Regions from separate parts of the Monashia sp. HAY1-5C genome, predicted to be linked through region 2. Evidence: predicted binding sites of a transcription regulator. Region 2 holds the regulator's gene; the other holds the start of a gene.

Evidence for each region. The regulator HspR, encoded in region 2, represses chaperone genes until heat shock. The targets are predictions, from matches to a motif close to AAGTTGAGTCNNNNNGACTCAACTT.
Region 1: ACR9ZK_RS03665 (ATP-dependent Clp protease ATP-binding subunit) is a predicted target of HspR. The motif match lies at 4,042-4,066, and genes of this name have one in related genera.

The regions. Positions count from the first base shown of each region.
Region 1 covers NZ_JBPGXG010000013.1:41,867-49,052, forward strand. Annotated here, with positions in the region: gene ACR9ZK_RS03655 (FtsX-like permease family protein) at 1-323, opposite strand, end outside; gene ACR9ZK_RS03660 (ABC transporter ATP-binding protein) at 320-1,078, opposite strand; gene ACR9ZK_RS03665 (ATP-dependent Clp protease ATP-binding subunit) at 1,327-3,942, opposite strand; gene ACR9ZK_RS03670 (hypothetical protein) at 4,250-4,624, opposite strand; gene ACR9ZK_RS03675 (nucleoside deaminase) at 4,851-5,354, opposite strand; gene ACR9ZK_RS03680 (SAM-dependent methyltransferase) at 5,465-6,217, opposite strand; gene ACR9ZK_RS03685 (alpha-hydroxy-acid oxidizing protein) at 6,372-7,186, opposite strand, start outside.
Region 2 covers NZ_JBPGXG010000007.1:27,318-34,503, forward strand. Annotated here, with positions in the region: gene ACR9ZK_RS02105 (alkaline phosphatase D family protein) at 1-91, shown strand, start outside; gene ACR9ZK_RS02110 (PQQ-dependent sugar dehydrogenase) at 121-1,110, opposite strand; gene ACR9ZK_RS02115 (hypothetical protein) at 1,112-1,411, shown strand; gene dnaK (molecular chaperone DnaK) at 1,658-3,571, shown strand; gene ACR9ZK_RS02125 (nucleotide exchange factor GrpE) at 3,568-4,293, shown strand; gene ACR9ZK_RS02130 (DnaJ C-terminal domain-containing protein) at 4,395-5,426, shown strand; gene ACR9ZK_RS02135 (heat shock protein transcriptional repressor HspR) at 5,466-5,918, shown strand; gene ACR9ZK_RS02140 (ATP-binding protein) at 6,014-7,186, shown strand, end outside.

The sequences.
Region 1 (7,186 bases), on a different contig from region 2:
GCCAGACGCTGGTCGCGCCGGGCGATGGCCAGTCTCGCCGCCACCCCGCCGAGGGTCAGGATCGGGATGACCAGGCAGGTCGTGGCGATCCACGCCAGCGTGACGTACAGCTCGCCGAGCGTCGCGGCGTCGATGGAGAGGCCGGCGACGCTGGCGTGCGGCGGGGTCGTGTTGCGCGCCTCGAACGCCGACAGGCCGGCGACACTGACGAGCAGGGCCGCGGTGGCGACGGCGAACGAGACGACGGCAAGGACGCTCGGCCCCCGGTCCGACTCGGCGGCGGCTCGACGCAGTCGCCACCAGAGCGACAGCGCGGCCCTCACCGCCCGACTCCGAGCACGGCACCGGAGGTGTGACCCGACGTCGAACGGGCGGTCGTCCGCTCCACGACGCGTCCGTCCCGCACCCGCACGACGGACTGGCACCACGCAGCGACGTTCTCGTCGTGGGTCACGACGACGAGCGATGCCCCGGTGTGCGCGGCGAGGTCGGTCAGGTGCCGCATGACCTCGGCGCTCGTGTGCTGGTCGAGCGCACCGGTGGGCTCGTCGGCGAACACGACGCCGGGCCGCGCCACCATGGCGCGCGCGATGGCGACCCGCTGGGCCTGTCCGCCGGAGAGCTCGCCCGGGCGCCGCTTCTCCAGGCCGGCGAGGCCGAGGGGTGCGAACAGGGGCAGGGCCTGCCGGGTGGCGGCCCGCCGCGACAGGCCGTCGAGCATGAGCGGGAGGGCGACGTTCTCCACCGCGGGCAGCTCGGGCAGGAGCATGCCCTGCTGGAAGACGAAGCCGAAGTCCTTGCGGCGCAGTGTGGTCCGTTCCCGGTCGGACAGGCGTGCGATGTCGCGTCCGCGCCACAGCACCTGGCCGCCGGTGGGTCGCAGGATGCCGGCGAGGACGTGCAGCAGCGTCGTCTTGCCCGAGCCGGACGGGCCCATGACGGCGATGCTCTGGCCGCGGTGGACGGTGAGGTCGACGCCGCCCAGCGCGGGCGGCGTCTGGCCGGGGGTGTGGCCGTAGGTCATGACGAGGTCGCGGGCGACGAGGCCCTCGGACGCGTTCGGGTCGTGGTTGCTCATGGCGTCCACCCTCGCCTCGGACGACCTGCCACGTCGTCGGCCGCCGGTCCCCATGCATGCGGCGCGGCTACGACCCCGGTCTGACCCCGCGGTGCACCGGCGTCAGACCCCCGGTCGAGGCCGCGGCGGGCGAAGTGGAGCGGAACGGCCATGGGGGAGGACGGCGAAGGGGCCGGGGAACGTGTCCCCGGCCCCTTCGGCCGATGGTGCCTCGTGAGGCCGACGAAGCGCCGGCTCCAGACCGTGCCTCAGCGCTCGCCGGACACCCCGCGGTCGGGGTAGACCGTGTCGTCGGGCACGGGCGGGCCGGCCGTGACGTTGACGCCGAGCGCCTCGTCGAGCGCGGCGCCCTCGGGCAGCTCGGGCAGGTCGTCCGCGGGGCGGTGCGTCTTGCCCGGGTGGGCCATGTCGGAGAACGTGAACGTCTCCTCCTTGCCCTCGCCCTCGGTGTCGACCTTGACGTACTGGCCGGACGTGAACTCGGCGTAGAGGATCTTCTCCGAGAGCGCGTCCTCGATCTCGCGCTGGATGGTGCGGCGCAGCGGGCGCGCACCGAGCACGGGGTCGTAGCCCTTCTTGGCAAGCAGGTTCTTGGCCGCGGGCGTGAGCTCGATGCCCATGTCCTTGTCCTTGAGCCTCTTGTCGAGCTTGGCGATCTCGAGGTCGACGATCTGGGTGATCTCGTCCCTGCTGAGGTGCGGGAACACGATCGTGTCGTCGACGCGGTTGAGGAACTCGGGGCGGAAGTGCTGCTTGAGCTCGTCGGTGACCTTCGCCTTCATCCGTTCGTAGTCCGAGCGGCTGTCGGGTCCGGCGCTGAAGCCCATGGAGGCCTTGGAGATGTCGCGCGTGCCGAGGTTCGTCGTCATGATGATGACGGTGTTCTTGAAGTCGACCATCCGACCCTGGGAGTCGGTCAGGCGGCCGTCCTCGAGCACCTGCAGCAGCGAGTTGAAGATCTCCGGGTGGGCCTTCTCGACCTCGTCGAAGAGCACGACCGAGAACGGCTTGCGGCGCACCTTCTCGGTGAGCTGGCCGCCCTCCTCGTAGCCGACGTAGCCGGGGGGCGAACCGAACAGGCGCGAGACCGTGTGCTTCTCGGAGAACTCCGACATGTCGAGGCTGATGAGCGCGTCCTCGCTGCCGAAGAGGAACTCGGCGAGCGTCTTGGCCAGCTCGGTCTTACCGACGCCGGTGGGGCCGGCGAAGATGAACGAGCCACCCGGACGACGCGGGTCCTTCAGGCCCGCACGCGTGCGCCGGATCGCCTGCGACAGCGCCTTGACGGCGTCGTCCATGCCGACGATGCGCTTGTGCAGCTCGTCCTCCATGTGGAGCAGCCGGCTCGACTCCTCCTCCGTCAGCTTGAACACCGGGATGCCGGTGCTGGCGGCAAGGACCTCGGCGATGAGCTCCTCGTCGACCTCGGCGACGACGTCCATGTCACCGGACTTCCACTGCGCCTCACGGGCGGCCTTCTCCTGGCGCAGGCGCTTCTCGTCGTCGCGGACGCGCGCCGCACGCTCGAAGTCCTGGCCGTCGATGGCCGACTCCTTCTCGCGGACGAGCGCGGCGATCTTCTCGTCGAAGTCGCGCAGGTCCGGCGGGGCCGTCATCCGGCGGATGCGCAGGCGCGCGCCCGCCTCGTCGATGAGGTCGATGGCCTTGTCGGGCAGGAACCGGTCGTTGATGTAGCGGTCGGCCATGTTCGCCGCCGCGACGAGCGCGCCGTCGGTGATGGTGACCCGGTGGTGGGCCTCGTAGCGGTCGCGCAGGCCCTTGAGGATCTCGATGGCGTGCGGCAGCGTCGGCTCCTGGACCTGGATCGGCTGGAAGCGCCGCTCGAGCGCCGAGTCCTTCTCGATGTGCTTGCGGTACTCGTCGAGCGTCGTCGCGCCGATCGTCTGCAGCTCACCGCGCGCCAGCATCGGCTTGAGGATGCTCGCGGCGTCGATGGCACCCTCGGCCGCACCGGCACCGACGAGGGTGTGGATCTCGTCGATGAAGATGATGATGTCGCCGCGGGTGCGGATCTCCTTGAGGACCTTCTTCAGCCGCTCCTCGAAGTCACCGCGGTAGCGGCTGCCCGCGACGAGCGAGCCGAGGTCGAGGGTGTAGAGCTGCTTGTCCTTGAGGGTCTCCGGGACCTCGCCCTTGACGATGTCCTGGGCCAGGCCCTCCACGACGGCGGTCTTGCCGACGCCGGGCTCACCGATGAGGACCGGGTTGTTCTTCGTGCGGCGGGACAGCACCTGCATGACCCGCTCGATCTCCTTCTCGCGCCCGATGACCGGGTCGAGCTTGCCCTCGCGGGCGGCCTGGGTGAGGTTGCGGCCGAACTGGTCCAGCACGAGCGACCCCGCCGGGGTGCCCTCGCCCTGGGCCTGGCCGACGCCGGCACCGGTCTTCTCGCCGCTCTGACCGCCCTGGTAGCCCGACAGCAGCTGGATGACCTGCTGGCGCACCTTGTTCAGCTCGGCTCCGAGCTTGACGAGGACCTGGGCTGCGACGCCCTCGCCCTCACGGATGAGGCCGAGGAGGATGTGCTCGGTGCCGATGTAGCTGTGGCCGAGCTGGAGTGCCTCGCGGAGCGAGTACTCGAGAACCTTCTTCGCGCGGGGCGTGAAGGGGATGTGGCCGGTCGGGGCCTGCTGCCCCTGGCCGATGATCTCCTGGACCTGGGCCCGGACCGCTTCGAGCGAGATGTCGAGCGATTCGAGGGCCTTCGCGGCGACGCCTTCGCCTTCGTGGATCAGACCCAGGAGGATGTGCTCGGTCCCGATGTAGTTGTGGTTGAGCAGACGCGCTTCCTCCTGCGCGAGGACAACCACCCTCCGGGCCCTGTCGGTGAACCGTTCGAACATGTTCTTCTCCTGACTGATCGAGAGACATCTCGATGCTATCCGTGCCCGCTGTCAGCGAGCACAACCCGACCAACGCGGCGGCCTCGGGTCCTGTTCCCCATCCTGAGTCGGTCGGGCTCAGGTTCCGAGCCTGTTCGCCATGGGCGGAACACACCAGTCCCATACCCGCGCCGCATCCGCACCCCGCTGTCCACGCACACTCCGACGAACCGGGCCCGCGCACCCTCCGCAAACCGACGCCACCCGAGGCCGGCCAACGCGACCGCGGCATGGCGCGGTTCCCCGCCGTCTTGGCGTCCCGGTGGCCTCAGAGCTGCGCCGTGGCGAAGTTCTCGGTCTCGAGTCCTCCGGCTGATGTCACGTCGCCGGGCCGGCTCGGGAAGTGGCGACGCCAGTCCTCGCGCAGCCGCGGCACCGGCATCCCCACGGAGCGCATCGCCTTGGTGACGCGCCCGAGTGTGCGCGCCGGGGTGGAGTAGATGTCCTTCGAGACGTAGCTGCCCGGGGTGACGACGGCAAGGGCCGCCTCGATCCGCGCCCTCGGCGTCGGCCCCGCCTCGCGCACGACATACACCCCGCGGAAGACCGGCTGGTGGCTGCGCCTCAGTCTGCCATCCGTGACTCCGGCCCCGATCGCGTCGGACCGGAGGAGCACCGACGTCTGCTGGTCAGGGGTTGCCATGCCGAGAGCCTGCCCGTTGACCGCGTCGGCGCGCAGCCGCTCTCCACAGCCCTCACGGGCGGCACCTTCACAACTCCGCCGTGGCGCTGTTGTTGGGGACGAGGGTGTGCTGCATCGGCCGTGGAAGTGCGCCGTGGCGCGGTTGTGGCGGGGAGTCGGGGCTCATCTGCCCGGGAAGTGCGCCGTGGCGCGGTTGTGGCGGGCGTAGGCGCAGGGCATCGACGCGTCAGCTCGGCGGGTGCCGGCGCGCGAACCGCTCGTGCAGGTCGCGGACCTCGTCCTCCAGCTCGGGCACCGGGCCCGCGACGACGGCGCCCGGCACGACGTCGGTGATCGCCAGGGCCCGGACCCGCGAGGGCGAGGCGCCCCACGACGCGCGCCACCGCACGAGCTGCTCGGTGCTCGCGGCGTAGACGATCCGACCCAGCCCCACCCAACCGTGCGCAGCCGAGCACATCGCGCAGTGCTCGCCCGAGGTGTAGACCGTCGCGGCGGCCCGCTCCGCCGGCGTCAGCCGGGCACCGGCCCACCGGGCGATGGCGAGCTCGGGGTGCTGGGTCTCGTCGAGCTCGACGACGTGGTTGTGGTCCTCGAAGAGCAGCTTGCCCTCACCCGACACGAGGACCGAGCCGAACGGCTCGTCGCCGCGCTCGAGCGCGAGACGGGCGAGCTCGACGGCCCGCCGCAGGTGGACGAGGTCGGCGCCGGTGACTCTCGACCCGGCGCCCACGCCACGCGCGCTCGGGCGGCCCGCACCCACGCCACCCGCGCCACCCGCGCTCCAGCCGCCCGCGCGGTCGTCGGTGCCGCCGCTGCGGCCAGCCAGCCGGTCGTCGCTGCTCATGCGACCCTCCCGGTGACGAGTGCGAAGGTGACGAAGGCGCCCCCGTCGGCCTCGAGCATCTGCTGCACGGGCGAGGTGGCCTGGCCCTTGAGCTCGTTGACGGCCCGCTCCCAGAGCAGCCAGTTGGCGCACCCCTCCGGCTGGCTGCGTGCCGTCACCGAGGCGAAGGCGCGGCTGAACTCCCACTGGCTGCGCAGCCACTCCGCGGTGTGCCACGCGGCGGTCTCGGCCCCGACGACACGGTCGAGGTGGTCCGGGATCTCGCCGAGCTCGCGCACCTCGGTGGTCAGGGCCGGCGTGGCGACGCCGAGCTGCCCGCCCGGGCGCAGGAACCTGGCCACGTACGGCGGGTAGTGGTCACCGGTACCGAAGTACTCCCACGCGTCGATGCTGACGACGGCGTCGAACGTGCCACGGCCGAAGGGCAGCTGGTGGGCGTCGACGCGCACCGGCAGGACTCGGTCCGCCACGCCTTCCTTGTCGAAGACGGCACCGGCCTCGCTCGGGTCGACCCAGAGGTCGGCGGCGACCACGTGCACGCCGTACTCCTTGGCGAGGAACACCGACGTCGCACCGAGGCCCGACCCCAGGTCGAGGACGCGCATGCCCGGGCGCAGCTCGAGGTCGGCCGCGAGGTCCTCGAGCAGCCAGAGCGGGTGCGGCCCCATGTCGAGGTCGACGAGCCACATGGCGTCGTACTTGGCGGACTTGGGGAAGGCGTCCTTCGTCAGGTGGTCGAGCGCTGGCATGCCCCGATCCTCCCTGTGACGGCCCCGCACGTCGACCGAGATCCACGGGCCGACCATGCGGACCGGTTCGACGTGACGGTGTGGGCGAGCGAACGCGTCGGTCCACCAGCGGGTTCGCGCGAGCGCCGCGTCGGCGGACGACGGGCGACGCGGGTCAGGTGGCGCGGACGAGGTCCTCGGGCGTCAGCCCGACCACCGAGGTGCGGCCCGAAAGGGCCAGCTGGAGGTCGAGCTCGGCGCGCAGGTTGCGCAGCACCTCGGCGACCCCGGCAGCCCCGGCCAAGGCCAGGCCGTAGACGTGCGGACGCCCGACGCCGACCGCGTTGGCTCCCAGCGCAAGCGCGACGAAAGCGTCTGCGCCGCAGCGGATCCCACTGTCGGACACGATCGGCATCCGTGAACCAGAGTGCCGCACCGCCTCGACGACGCCGGGCAGCGCGTCGAGCGCTGCCACCGACCGGTCGACCTGCCGGCCACCGTGGTTCGACACCCAGAGGCCGTCCACACCGGCGTCGACCGCTCGCCGGGCGTCGTCGGGGTGCAGGATGCCCTTGAGCACCACGGGGAGCGTCGTCAGCGACCGGAGCCGGGGGAGGTCCTCCCACGTCAGGGACGGCCGGCTGAACACGTCGAGGAAGGTGTCGGCCGCGGCACGCGGCTCGGGTGAGGAGAGGTTGCGACGCGTGTCGCCCGGGTGGTTGCGGCTGATGGACAGCAGCGTCGACACGGCGGCGGGGGTCGGACGCGGACGCTCCTGCGTCCCAAGGTGTTCCGCGGCCGCGAGCCGTTCGGAGACGAGGCGCCGGAACACCGGGTCGGACGTGTACTGGGCGATGCCCTCACCGCGGGCGAAGGGGAGGTGGCCGAGGTCAAGGTCACGCGGTCGCCAGCCGAGGTACGCGGTGTCGAGCGTGACGACGAGGGCCTCGCTGCCGCAGGCCTCGGCGCGGGACACGAGGCTCTCGACGA
Region 2 (7,186 bases):
CGTCTGGCGCGGAGGCGTCGTGCGGGACGGCGACGACGCGCACCCCCAGCTGACGACCGTCGGCAGCGTCCGGCTGCCCGCACGGGCCTGACGCGCCCTCGACTCGACCTCGACTCGACCTCAGCTGACCCGGACGACGAGGATGCGGTCGTCGCCGGGGCGAGGGGAGGTGCGCCCATCGCGGTTGCTCGTCGTCACGAGCAAGGTCCGGTCGTCGAGGGCGAGGACGCTGCGCAGGCGTCCGTAGCGGCCGTCGAGGAAGGCCTGCGGGTCGCCCGCCGTCCGCGCGCCGTCGAGGGGGACCCGCCAGAGGCGCTCCCCGCGCAGGCCGCCCAGCCAGGCCGAGCCGGCAGCGATGGCGATCCCGCTCGGCGAGCTCTCGTCCGGGCTCCACTGCACGAGGGGCGACACGATCCCGGGCTCGGACGTCCGGCCCTCGGTCTGCGGCCACCCGTAGTTGCCGCCCCGGCGGACGAGGTTGAGCTCGTCGTGCAGGTGGTCGCCGAACTCGGAGGACCAGAGCCGGCCCGCGGCGTCCCAGGCGATCCCCTCGACGTTGCGGTGGCCGTAGCTCCACACGAGCGTCCCGAACGGGTCACCCGGTGCGGGCCGCCCGCCCGGCGTCATCCGCAGGATCTTGCCGCCGAGCGACGAACGGTCCTGTGCCAGAGGGCGGTCGCCCGCCTCGCCGGTCGTCGCGTAGAGCGCGCCGTCGGGCCCGAACGCGAGGCGCCCGCCGTTGTGGTGCAGCCCGTGGGGGATGCCGTGGACGATGACGCGCGGCGTGCTCAGCTGCCGGCCCGGCGCCCGCGTCGGGTCGTAGGTGAGCGTCGCGATGCGGTTGTCGGCGGCGGTGGAGAAGTACACGAAGAGCGTCCGGTCGGCGGCGAACCGGGGGCTCACCGCGATCCCGAGCAAGCCCGCCTCGCCCTGCTGATCGACGTTCGACACGACGCCGGGCACGCGCCCGAGGAGGGTCGCGCGTCCCGAGGCCAGGTCGACGCGTCGGACGCGCCCGTCGTCCCGGGTCGTGACGAGCACCCCCGAGCGGCCGGGGAGCAGCGCCAGTCCCCACGGCACGTCGAGCCCGGTGGCCAGGGTCCGCAGCACGGTGGCCGAGCCGGTGGGTCGCCCGGCCCGCGACGTGACCGGCGGGCTCGGCGTCGCCGGGGTCGTGCGCGTCGCCGGCGTCGTCGGCGAGGGGCTGGTCGGGGACGCCGAGGACGCGGGCGCCGTCGACGTCGCGACCGAGGTGGCGGCGGTGCCCGAGCCCGCCACCGAGGAGAGGGTCCCGCCGGCGGGAGAGCCGGCCGGTGGACCGCCGCCCGAGCAGGCACCCGTGGCCAGGGCGCCGGCGAGCGTCGCGGCGCCGAGCGCACGCGTGACGGAGCGGGGTCGCGGCACGGTCTGACCTCCCCAGGCTGGTCCACCGAACCTACCCACCCCGCCTGTGGGTGCTGCCCCCTCGGGCCCACGGGCCCGTCCCGGGCCGCACGAGGTGCCGACGTCCCGCTCGACGCGGGAACAATGCCGCGTGGTGCGAAGTTGAGTCCAGTGAGCGCAAGATTTGCGAGCCCGGTTTTGACAACGACCGCCCGGCTGACGCAGATTGAGCGAGGAGCTGTCAACCACGGACCACCAGCATCAAGGAGTCACCATGGCACGTGCGGTCGGAATCGACCTCGGTACCACCAACTCGGCCGTCTCCGTCCTCGAGGGCGGCGAGCCGACGATCATCGCGAACGCCGAGGGCGGGCGGACGACCCCGTCGGTGGTCGCGTTCTCCAAGAACGGCGAGGTGCTCGTCGGCGAGGTCGCCAAGCGCCAGGCGGTGACCAACGTCGACCGGACCATCCGCTCCGTCAAGCGCCACATGGGCACCGACTGGCGGTCGCCGGAGATCGACGGCAAGACGTACACGGCGCAGGAGATCAGCGCCCGCATCCTGCAGAAGCTCAAGCGCGACGCCGAGTCCTACCTCGGTGAGACCGTCACGGACGCCGTCATCACCGTCCCCGCGTACTTCGACGACGCCGAGCGCCAGGCCACGAAGGAGGCCGGCGAGATCGCGGGCCTCAACGTCCTGCGCATCGTCAACGAGCCCACCGCCGCGGCCCTCGCCTACGGCCTCGACAAGGGCAAGGAGGACGAGCTCATCCTCGTCTTCGACCTCGGTGGCGGCACCTTCGACGTGTCCCTCCTCGAGGTCGGCAAGGACGCCGAGGACGGCTTCGCCACGATCCAGGTGCGCGCCACCAACGGCGACAACCACCTCGGTGGCGACGACTGGGACGACGTCATCGTCCAGCACCTCATCACGCAGGTGAAGAACAAGACCGGCCAGGACCTGTCCAAGGACAAGATCGCGATGCAGCGCCTCCGCGACGAGGCCGAGCGCGCCAAGAAGGAGCTGTCGACCGCGACCTCCACGAACATCTCGGCGCAGTACATCTCGATGACGCCCGAGGGCCCGATCCACCTCGACGAGACGGTGACGCGCGCCCAGTTCGAGCAGATGACCAAGCAGCTGCTCGACCGCACGAAGGCCCCGTTCCACAAGGTCATCGAGGACGCCGGCATCAAGGTGTCCGACATCGACCACGTCGTCCTCGTCGGTGGCTCGACCCGCATGCCGGCGGTGAGCAACCTCGTCAAGGAGCTGACCGCCAAGGAGCCGAACAAGGGCGTCAACCCCGACGAGGTCGTCGCGATGGGTGCCTCCCTGCAGGCCGGCGTCCTCAAGGGCGAGCGCAAGGACGTCCTGCTCATCGACGTCACGCCGCTGTCGCTCGGCATCGAGACCAAGGGCGGCCTGTTCACCAAGCTCATCGAGCGCAACACGGCCATCCCGACGAAGCGCTCGGAGATCTTCAGCACCGCCGACGACAACCAGCCGTCGGTCCTCATCCAGGTCTTCCAGGGTGAGCGCGAGATCGCCCAGCACAACAAGTCGCTCGGCACCTTCGAGCTGACCGGCATCGCGCCGGCACCGCGCGGCGTGCCGAAGATCGAGGTCACCTTCGACATCGACGCCAACGGCATCGTCAACGTCAGTGCCAAGGACCAGGGCACCGGCAAGGAGCAGAAGATGACGATCACCGGCGGCTCGGCCCTGTCCAAGGAGGAGATCGACCGCATGGTCAAGGACGCCGAGGCGCACGCCGAGGAGGACAGGCAGCGCCGGGAGCAGGCCGAGGTCCGCAACCAGGCCGAGCAGCTCGTCTTCTCGACCGAGAACTTCCTCAAGGAGTCCGGCGACAAGATCCCGGCTGACGTCAAGACGCCGGTGGAGGAGTCGCTCGCCGACCTCAAGGCCGCGATCGCCGAGGGCTCCGAGGCCACGGTCGAGGACATCAAGGCCAAGATCGAGGACCTCAACACCAAGTCCCAGGCCATGGGCCAGGCGGTCTACGCGTCGGAGCAGGCGAGCGCCGCCTCGGCCGGCGCGGCGGGCTCCGACGGCACGGGTCCGACCGGCGGCCAGTCCGGTCCGACGGGCTCCGGTGCGGCCGACGACGACGTCGTGGACGCCGAGGTCGTCGACGAGGACGAGGCAAGGGAAGCCAAGTGACCGAGTCCAACAGCACCCCGAACCCCGAGGCCGAGGCCGTGCGGCCCGGCGCCGGTGGCCCCGAGGTGACGGACGCGCAGGGTGCCGGCGGCCAGGCCGCCGCCACCCCCCGCACCGGTGGCGCCTCCGGCGCCGCCGGTGCGGCCGGCGCCGGTGCGGCCGACTCCGGTTCGCGGGGCCACCACACGTACTACGAGGGTGGTCCGGGCGCGTCGTCCGAGCCCGGCGGGGACGACGAGTTCGACCACGGAGCGGGCACCGAGCGCGCCGACGAGCGTGAGGCGCTGGAGCAGGAGGACGCGCTCGCCGCGTCCTACCTCGCCGACCTCCAGCGGCTGCAGGCCGAGTACGTCAACTACAAGAAGCGTGTCGACCGCGACCGCGACGTCATCCGCACGACCGCCGTGGGCAGCGTCGTCGAGTCGCTGCTGCCGGTCCTCGACGACATCCACATGGCGCGGCAGGCCGGCGACCTCGCCAGCGGCCCGTTCGCGGCCATCGCCGACAAGCTCGAGGCGGTCCTCGGTCGGTACGGCGTCGAGCGCCTCGGCGAGGCCGGCCAGGAGTTCGACCCGACGGTGCACGAGGCGCTCATGCACGTCGAGGCCGAGCTGCCCGACGGCGCGTCGGGCACGACCGTCGTGCAGGTGCTCCAGCCCGGCTACCGCATCGGGGACCGGGTCGTCCGCGCGGCGCGGGTGTCGGTTGCCGACCCCGCGTGAGCGCCACACCGCGCCGAGGCCCCACGCGTCGGCCGGCATCCGTGATGATGTGAGGACCGCAGGTCCCACCGAGCAGCCGCAGGAGGAGAGGCAGGTGCGCCATGGCTAGCCAGGACTGGTTCGAGAAGGACTTCTACGCGATCCTCGGCGTGCCCCAGGACGCCGACGCTGCCGCGGTCAAGAAGGCCTACCGCAAGCTGGCCCGCGACCTGCACCCGGACCACAACGTCGGCGACACCCGCGCCGAGGAGCGCTTCAAGGAGATCGGGGAGGCGTACGCCGTCCTGTCCGACCCCGAGCAGCGCCGCGAGTACGACGCCATCCGCGCCATGTCGCACGGGGGTGCTCGCTTCACCGCGGGCGGTCCCGGCGGTGGGGGCGCCGGCTTCGAGGACATCTTCTCGGCGTTCGGCGGTGCGGCCGGTCCCGGCGGCACCCGTGTCCGCTTCGGCGGCGGGGGTGCGGGCGCCGGCCAGCCGAACCTCGAGGACATCCTCGGCCAGATGTTCGGTGGCGCGGGTCCGGGTGGTGCCGGCGGCTTCGGCCAGCAGTACGGCGGGTACGGCGCGACGGCCGGTCCGCGGCCGGGCGCCGACGTCCAGGCCTCGACGACGATCGGCTTCCGCGACGCGGTGGAGGGCTCCACGGTGACGCTCTCCTCGCCCGACCTCGGCCGCATCACGGCGCGGATCCCTCCGGGCGTCAAGGACGGCCAGAAGATCCGCCTCCGGGGCAAGGGGCGCCAGGGCGAGGCCGGCGGGCCTGCGGGCGACCTCATCCTCGCCGTCTCCGTCGACAAGCACCCGGTCTTCGGCCGCGACGGCGACGACCTCACCGTCGACCTGCCCGTCACCTTCGCCGAGGCGGCGCTCGGGGCCACGGTCCCCGTGCCGACCCTCGACGGTGGGCAGGTCAAGGTGCGCATCGCGCCCGGCACGCCGAGCGGCCGGGTCCTGCGCGTCAAGGGCCGTGGCGTCCGCCGCGGCGAGCACACCGGCGACCTCCTCGCGAAGGTCCAGGTCGTCGTGCCGCAGCGCCTGACCGACGAGGCTCGCGCGGCGATCGAGACCATGGCCGCGGCCGAGGACGGCCACGACCCGAGGGCCGACCTGTTCCGCCGAGCGCGGGCCTGAGGCCGGCCGGCGACGAGAACGAGGAAGGGAGTGCCGACGATGTCACGCAGGAGCGCGCGCCCCGCCGGGCACGACGACGACGCGCCCGTCTTCGTCATCTCCGTCGCCGCCGAGCTGGCCGGCATGCACGCGCAGACGCTGCGCCAGTACGACCGCCTCGGCCTCGTCACGCCGTCGCGCACCCGCGGGGGCGGGCGGCGCTACAGCACCCGCGACGTCGAGCTGCTCCGTGAGGTGCAGCGGCTGTCGCAGGAGGGCGTGTCGCTCGCGGGCATCCAGCGCATCCTCGACCTCGAGAACCACGTCACGGCGCTGCGGTCGCGGGTCGAGGAGCTCGCCGCCGAGCTCGAGCAGACCCAGGCCGCGCTCCACGCGAGCGCGCGCTTCTTCGCCGTCGGGCCGCGCGGGGACGCCGTCCCGCTGCGGCCCGGCCAGCGCCCGCCGCGCACCCCCGCGTCGCAGGCCCTGGTCGTCTGGCGCCCGGAGCGCTGACCACCCGCCTCGCGCACGTCGTTTGGCAACGCACGGCGCAGGTGCGAGGATGACCGGGCCTCCAGCCGTGTGGGCGCGCGCTGCACCCTGCCCACGTGGAGGTCTTCCTGTTGTCCCAGCCGCACGCCCCGATGACGCCGGACGGCGGGCTCGACCGGTCCTCCACCCTCGCGGCACCCGGGCGCAGCCACCGGCTCGCCCTGCCGGACACCGAGATCGGCCGCCTCATGGCCACCACCGACTGGGCGGCCACCGGCCTCGGTCCCGTGGACGACTGGCCGGCCGAGCTCGTCGCGGTCGTGGACACCGCGCTCGCACAGCGCTTCCCCATGCTCGTGTGCTGGGGTCCCGAGCTGCTCATGGTCTACAACGACGCCTACCGGGTGCTGCTCGGTGAGGCGAAGCACCCCGCCGCGCTCGGCCTGCCGGTGCGGGACGTGTGGCCGGAGGTGTGGGACCAGATCGCGCCGCGGCTGGCCGAGGTGGCGCGCACCCGCGTCCCCTCCTGGGACGAGGACCAGCTGCTCGTCGTCGACCGGAACGGCTTCCTCGAGGAGGCCTACTTCACGTGGTCCTACAGCGTCGTCACCGGACCGGACGGCGAGGTGGCCGGCGTCCTCGACATCGCCACCGAGACCACCGGCAAGGTGCTGGCCGAGCGTCGCGCCTCGGTCGTGTCACGGCTGGGGGCGGCCCTCGCCGGTGCGGCCACCGCCGAGGACGTCGAGCGTCTCGCGCTCGAGATCATGCGTGAGAACGTCGAGGACCACGCGTCGGTCGGGCTCATCGAGGGCCCGGTAGACGGCACGAGCGCGCCGGACCCGGGCGTCCACGTCGTGCCGGTCGTCGAGCCCGGCCGGAGGCGGGCCAGCGCCTCGCTCGTCGTCACCGCCAACCTCCGGCGGCCGTGGGACGAGCAGCTGCAGGCCTACGTCGAGCTGTGCGCGTCGCACGTCGCCGCCGCGCTCGCGGGCGTGCGCCGTCTCGACGCCGGGCGGCACCGCGTGGAGGCGCTCGCCGAGCTCGACACCGCCAAGACCGTCTTCTTCGCCAACATCAGCCACGAGCTGCGCACGCCGCTGACGCTCATAGCCGGGCCGGTCGAGGACGCGCTCGGCGAGCCCGCTCTGCCGGCGGCGGTGCGCTCACACCTCGAGCTCGTCGAGCGCAACACCGACCGGCTGAAGGTCCTCGTCGACCAGCTGCTCGACCTGACCCGCATGGACGCCGGGCGGGTCGAGCCGCACCGCGTCGAGACCGACGTCGCC